DNA from 2 places in the Streptomyces sp. NPDC101181 genome. Region 1 is predicted to be linked to the other one. Evidence: riboswitches for the same ligand, from Rfam matches in the RefSeq annotation. Region 1 holds a riboswitch; the other holds the start of a gene.
What was found. Region 1 has a riboswitch for glycine ahead of gcvT (glycine cleavage system aminomethyltransferase GcvT). Riboswitches for the same ligand answer to the same signal wherever they lie in the genome.
Positions count from the first base shown of each region.

Region 2: it holds a riboswitch for glycine, as region 1 does, so the genes downstream of both, gcvP (aminomethyl-transferring glycine dehydrogenase) here and gcvT (glycine cleavage system aminomethyltransferase GcvT) in region 1, are expected to answer to the same signal.

Region 1 covers NZ_JBIWOX010000001.1:272,814-276,213, reverse strand. Annotated here, with positions in the region: gene glyA (serine hydroxymethyltransferase) at 1-553, opposite strand, end outside; gene gcvH (glycine cleavage system protein GcvH) at 572-949, opposite strand; gene gcvT (glycine cleavage system aminomethyltransferase GcvT) at 1,098-2,213, opposite strand; glycine riboswitch at 2,392-2,489, opposite strand; gene ACIRRU_RS01195 (AAA family ATPase) at 2,652-3,350, shown strand.
Region 2 covers NZ_JBIWOX010000008.1:9,258-12,657, forward strand. Annotated here, with positions in the region: gene ACIRRU_RS14040 (DNA polymerase IV) at 1-952, shown strand, start outside; gene ACIRRU_RS14045 (PRC-barrel domain-containing protein) at 874-1,245, opposite strand; glycine riboswitch at 1,378-1,475, shown strand; gene gcvP (aminomethyl-transferring glycine dehydrogenase) at 1,668-3,400, shown strand, end outside.

The sequences.
Region 1 (3,400 bases):
CGGCGAAGTCCAGCTGGCGCGGGTAGGCGGACCAGCCCGCCACGATCAGCTTCGGCTGGGACTCCTTGGCGAGGCGCTCGACCTCCTCCATGTCCACCAGGCCGCTCTCGTCGACGTGGTAGGGGACCACGTTGTAGAGCTTGCCGGAGAAGTTGATCTTCATGCCGTGGGTCAGGTGACCGCCGTGGGCCAGGTTGAGACCCATGATCGTGTCGCCCGGCTTCAGCAGCGCGAACATCGCGGCGGCGTTCGCCTGGGCGCCGGAGTGCGGCTGCACGTTCGCGGCCTCGGCGCCGAACAGGGCCTTGATCCGGTCGATCGCGATCTGCTCGACGACGTCGACGTGCTCACAGCCACCGTAGTAGCGGCGGCCCGGGTAGCCCTCGGCGTACTTGTTGGTGAGAACGGAGCCCTGCGCCTCCATGACCGCGACCGGAGCGAAGTTCTCCGAGGCGATCATTTCGAGGGTGGACTGCTGACGGTGGAGCTCGGCGTCGACGGCGGCGGCGACGTCCGGGTCCAGCTCGTGGAGGGAGGAGTTCAGAAGCGACATCAGGGGGTCCCTTGGGTCTCAGTTGCCGGAGAACGCGGTGTACTCGTCGGCGGAGAGCAGATCGGCCGGCTCATCCGTGACGCGCACCTTGAACAGCCAGCCGCCCTCGAAGGGAGCGGAGTTCACCAGCGAGGGGTCGTCCACGACGTCCTGGTTGGCCGCCGTCACCTCACCGGTCACCGGCGAGTACAGGTCGCTGACCGACTTGGTCGACTCCAGCTCGCCGCAGGTCTCGCCCGCGGTCACCGTGTCACCGACCTCGGGAAGCTGGGCGTAGACGACGTCACCGAGCGCGTTGGCCGCGTACTCCGTGATGCCGATCGTGGCGACGCCGTCCTCGACGGCCGACAGCCACTCGTGCTCCTTGCTGTACCGCAGCTGCTGGGGGTTGCTCATGTCCTGAATTCTCCTGTACGCGGGGGAGTGCTGATGAACGGTGGTCTTACGGGGTGAGACGCGGCGGCGTGACGTCGGCGACGCCGGGAGCGAGGGCCCGGCTCGTCACCGGAGGCCGCACCGGCCGGGTGTCACGTCTGCCGGAATATCACTTCTGGCGCTTGTAGAACGGCAGCGCGACGACCTCGTACGGCTCGTGCGTGCCCCGGATGTCCACGCCCACGCCCTGGGTGCCCGGCGCGGCGAAGGCCGCGTCCACGTAGGCCATGGCGATCGGCCTGCCCAGGGTGGGGGAGGGGGCGCCCGAGGTGACCTCGCCGATCACCGTGCCGTCCGCGACGACGGGGAAGCCCGCACGGGGGACCCGGCGGCCCTCGGCGACCAGGCCGACCAGCTTGCGCGGCGGGGCGGTCTCGGCGCGCCCGGCAGCGGCCTTCAGCGCCTCGCGCCCGACGAAGTCGCCCTCCTTCTCGAACTTCACGACCCGGCCGAGACCCGCGTCGAACGGGGTCAGCTCCGTGGTCAGCTCGTGCCCGTAGAGCGGCATCCCCGCCTCCAGCCGCAGCGTGTCCCGGCAGGAGAGGCCGCAGGGGATCAGCCCGTGCGGCTCCCCGGCCTCGCTCAGCGCCCGCCACAGCCGCTCGGCGTGCTCGGGGGCGACGAACAGCTCGAAGCCGTCCTCGCCGGTGTAGCCGGTACGGGCGATGAGCGCCGGGACCCCGGCGACCGTGCCCGGCAGGCCCGCGTAGTACTTCAGAGAGTCCAGGTCGGCGTCGGTGACGGCCTTCATCATCGCCGGGGACTCCGGGCCCTGCACCGCGAGCAGCGCGTAGGCGTCCCGGTCGTCGCGCACCTCGGCGTCGAAGCCCGCGGCCCGCGCGGTCAGCGCGTCCAGCACGGTCTGCGCGTTGCCCGCGTTGGCGACCACCAGGTACTCCGTCTCGCCCAGGCGGTAGACGATCAGGTCGTCCACGATGCCGCCGTCCTCCTGGACGATCATCGTGTAGCGGGCCCGGCCGTTGCCGACGGTGGCGATGTTGCCCACCAGCGCGTAGCTCAGGAAGGCCGCGGCCTGGGGTCCGGTGACCGCGATCTCGCCCATGTGGGAGAGGTCGAAGAGCCCGGCCCGGGTGCGTACGGCGTGGTGCTCGTCGCGCTCGCTGGCGTACCGCAGGGGCATGTCCCAGCCGGCGAAGTCGGTCATGGTGGCGCCGAGCGAGCGGTGCAGGGTGTCGAGGGCGGTGAGACGGGGGGCAGTGCTCATGGATACGGCTCCAGGGCATGACGACGTCAGGACGGAAATCCTCCCCATCTGTCATCGGAACCTGAGAGGTTCGCCGACAGCCCCGCGGGGCTGTTGCCCGCACCGGAGCGCCCCCCGGTCACGGGGGTCGGCTTGCACCTTGGGTGGAGCCGCGGAGCGGCCCGCTTTTCAGATCTGCCTCATCCACGCGGTACGGGGCCTGAGAGATTCAAGGGAGGATCTTGCTCCTTCGGCGCCCGGCCCACAGTGTGGCCGGAACTCTCCCGCGCGGATTCGAACGGCCGGTATGCAGTTGGCGCGGCCATCATCGCACGCATCGCGGCGGAGCGGGAGGCCGGTCCTCGACGTCCCCGCGAACGGCGGGCGCGGTTGTGCGACCTTGCCGATTCTTTACACTTCTGGAGCAGGTGGGGGCGGCTCGACGGCAGGGGGATGGGCATGACGTTGCAGCGGTCGACACCGGTCACCGGAGCCGCACCCGGGGCGGTGCCCGCACAGTCCGGCGCTCCGGCGCGGGAGCTGCTGACCGAGCGCGCCCCGGTGGTACGTGATCTGCGCGGGCGCCCCGGACACGGACCCGACGGCCTCGACTTCACCGCCGGGGACATCGTGGTCGTCTCCGGCCTCCCCGGCGGCGGCAAGTCCACCTTGATCCGGCACACCGTGACCGGCCGCGCCATCGACTCCCAGGACACCCGAGACCGCTGGGCCGCGGCCCTGCCCCCCTTACTCCCGTACGCCCTCTACCGCCCCCTGGTCCGCGCGGCCCACTACCTCGGCCTCTGGACCGTCCTGCGCTCCGGCGCCTCCGTCGTCGTGCACGACTGCGGCACACAGACCTGGGTACGCCGCTGGCTCGCCCGGCACGCCGGGCGCCGGGGCCGCGCCCTGCACCTGCTCCTGCTCGACGTGGACCCCGAGACGGCCCGCCGCGGCCAGCGCGAGCGCGGCCGCGGCGTCTCCGGCTACGCCTTCGCCCGGCACCGCCACGCGGTCGCCCGGCTGATCCGCGACACCGAGCGCGGCGCGCTGCCCGCCGGCTGCGCCTCGGCGGTCCTGCTGGACCGCGAGGCCGCGAGCGCGCTGCGAAGCATCTCCTTCACCGACCGCGAGGCCCCGGCCGCCTGTGCCGGTTAGGGTTCTGGCCGGGCGACGACCGCCGGGGCGACCACAGCCGGGCGGCGAGC
Region 2 (3,400 bases), on a different contig from region 1:
GGGCACCGAGCGCGAACTGCTCGCCCCCCTGTCCGTCCGTATCCTGCCGGGCGTCGGCCCGGCCACCGGCGACCACCTGCGACGCGCGGGGATGACCACCGTCCACGACCTGGCCGAGGCGGGCGAGGCCGAGCTCGTACGGCTGGTCGGCAAGGCCCACGGCCACGGGCTCTACCGGATGGCCCTGGGGCTGGACGACCGGCCGGTGGTCGCCGAGCGGGACGCCAAGTCCGTATCCGTGGAGGACACCTTCGATGTCGACCTGCACGACCGGGTGCGGGTGCGCGCCGAGGTGGAGCGGCTGGCCGTGCGGTGCGTGGAGCGGCTGCGCGGGGCCGACCGGTCGGGGCGCACGGTGGTGCTGAAGGTGCGCCGGTACGACTTCTCCACGCTGACCCGCTCCGAGACGCTCCGCGGTCCGACGGACGATCCGACGGTGGTGCGCGAGGCCGCGGGACGGCTGCTGGAGTCCGTCGACACGACCGGGGGCGTACGGCTGCTGGGGGTCGGGGTGACAGGGCTGGCCGACTTCACCCAGGAGGACCTGTTCGCGCAGGCCGCCGACGCCCGCGAGCTGGAACGGCGCTCCGAGGAGGCGCGGGAGCCGGCCGTGACGGGCAACGGAGAGGAGAGCGCCCCGGCGGAGCCCGAGATCGAAAGCGCCGAGGCGCGGGCCGCCCGGCGCTGGCCCGCCGGACACGACGTGCACCACGAGGAGCACGGGCACGGCTGGGTGCAGGGCAGCGGCATCGGCCGGGTCACCGTCCGGTTCGAGGAGCCGTGGAGCGCGCCCGGCCGGGTGCTGACCTTCCGCGTCGACGATCCGCGGCTGCGGCCCGCCGACCCGCTGCCGCTCGTCCGGGAGCCGCCGGACTACTCCTCCTGGCCCGCCAGCCTGCCGAAGTCCCGGTCGCCGGGGGGCTCCGCCGGGAGCGAGGCGTCCAGCCCGTAGTGCCGGTACAGCTGCAGTTCCTGCTCGGGCGAGAGATGCCTGCCCACACCGAAGTCCGGCGCGTTCTTGATCAGGCCCCGGTCGAAGGGGACGTGCAGCGCGTCCTCGGTGAACTCGCTGGGCTCCAGGGGGACGAAGGCGTCCCGGCTGAACAGGCCGGTGCGTACGGCCGCCCACTCGGGAACCCCCGTCGCGTCGTCGAGATAGACCTCATCCACCGTTCCGATCTTGGCGCCCTTGCGATCGAAGGCCTTGCGGCCGATCAGGCGGCGCGGATCGATATCCGTCTGCACGGTGCCTCCCACTGGTCCCGGACTGCTCAGGGCGGCCCCTGCGGCCCACCAGCACCACACAAGTGCAGATTCGTGGCATCGGCCACTCGAAAGCCCCGGCGCGGAGGCCGCTGGTAGGCTGGCACTGGCTGCTGACCCCGTGCGGGAGAGTCCTTCGGTGCGGAATCCGGAGGCGCCGAAGGAGCAACTCCTCCCCGGAATCTCTCAGGCCCCCGTACCGCACGGACGAGGTCACTCTGGAAAGCAGGGCGGTTCCGTGCGGGCGCAGACCGGACGGGTTCGACCCTCACCGACGGTGAAAGCCTGCACGCCCCCGGGTGCGCCGGTGAAGCTCTCAGGTTGAGATGACAGAGGGGGAGGCCGTCCGGGCACCCGCGCCGCGGTGCCCCTCGCAGGTCGTGTCGGACCAGGAGGCCTCCACCATGACACCCCGTCGCACTCCGCTCTCCCAGCTGGAGCAGGGCATTCCGTTCGAGCAGCGCCACATAGGGCCCGATGCCGGGGCGCAGGCGAAGATGCTCGCCCAGGTCGGCTACGGCTCCCTCGACGAACTGACCGCCGCCGCGGTGCCCGACGTGATCAAGAGCGCGGAGGCTCTGAACCTGCCCTCGGCGCGCACCGAGGCGGAGGTCCTGGCGGAGCTGAGGTCGCTGGCCGACCGCAACCAGGTGCTGGCCCCGATGATCGGCCTCGGCTACTACGGCACCTTCACGCCGCCGGTGATCCTGCGCAACGTCATGGAGAACCCCGCGTGGTACACGGCCTACACGCCGTACCAGCCGGAGATCTCCCAGGGCCGCCTGGAGGCCCTGCTGAACTTCCAGACGATGGTCGCCGAGCTGACCGGGCTGCCCACCTCCGGCGCCTCCCTGCTGGACGAGGGCACCGCGGCCGCCGAGGCGATGGCGCTCGCCCGGCGGGTCGGCAAGGTCAAGAACGGCGTCTTCCTGGTCGACGCCGACACCCTGCCGCAGACCGTCGCGGTCATCGAGACCCGCGCCGAGCCCACCGGCGTCGAGGTCGTCGTCGCCGACCTGAGCGAGGGCATTCCCGCGCGGATCGCCGAGCGCGGCGTCTTCGGCGTGCTGCTCCAGTACCCGGGCGCCTCCGGCGCGGTGCGGGCCATCGAGCCGGTGATCGAGCAGGCCCACGAGCTGGGCGCGATCGTCACCGTCGCCGCCGACCTGCTGGCCCTGACGCTGCTCACCTCGCCCGGAGCGCTCGGCGCCGACATCGCGGTGGGCACCACCCAGCGCTTCGGCGTGCCGATGGGCTTCGGCGGCCCGCACGCCGGGTTCATGGCGGTCCGCGAGAAGTTCGCCCGCTCGCTGCCCGGCCGCCTCGTCGGGGTCTCCGTCGACGCCGACGGCGACAAGGCCTACCGCCTGGCCCTCCAGACCCGCGAGCAGCACATCCGCCGCGAGAAGGCCACCAGCAACATCTGCACCGCGCAGGTGCTCCTCGCCGTGATGGCCGGCATGTACGCCGTGTACCACGGGCCCGACGGCCTGCGGACGATCGCCCGGCGCACCCACCGCTACGCCGCGATCCTCGCCGAGGGGCTGCGTACCGCCGGGGCCGAGGTCGTGCACGGCGCGTTCTTCGACACGATCACCGTGCGGGCCGTCGGCAAGGCCGCGGGAATCGTCGCGGACGCCCGGGAGCGCGGGGTCAACCTGCGCCTCGTCGACGCCGACCACGTCTCCGTCGCCTGCGACGAGACCACCACCCGGTCCCAGGTCGCCGCTGTCTGGGCCGCCTTCGGTGCCGAGGGCGACATCGAGGCCCTGGACGGTACGGTCGCCGACGCACTGCCCGGGAACCTGCTGCGTAACGACGACATCCTCACCCACCCGGTCTTCCACCAGCACCGCTCCGAGACCGCGATGCTGCGCTACCTGCGCAAGCTGGCCGACCGGGACTACGCGCTGGACCGCGGCATGATCCCGCTCGGCTCCTGCACGATGAAGCTGAACGCCACCGCCGAGATGGAGTCCGTCACCTGGCCCGAGTTCGGCGCGCTGCACCCCTTCGCCCCGGCCGATCAGGCGCACGGCTTCCTCACCCTCATCCGTGAGCTGGAGGAGCGCCTGGCGGAGGTCACCGGCTACGACGCGGTCTCCCTCCAGCCCAACGCGGGCTCCCAGGGCGAGTT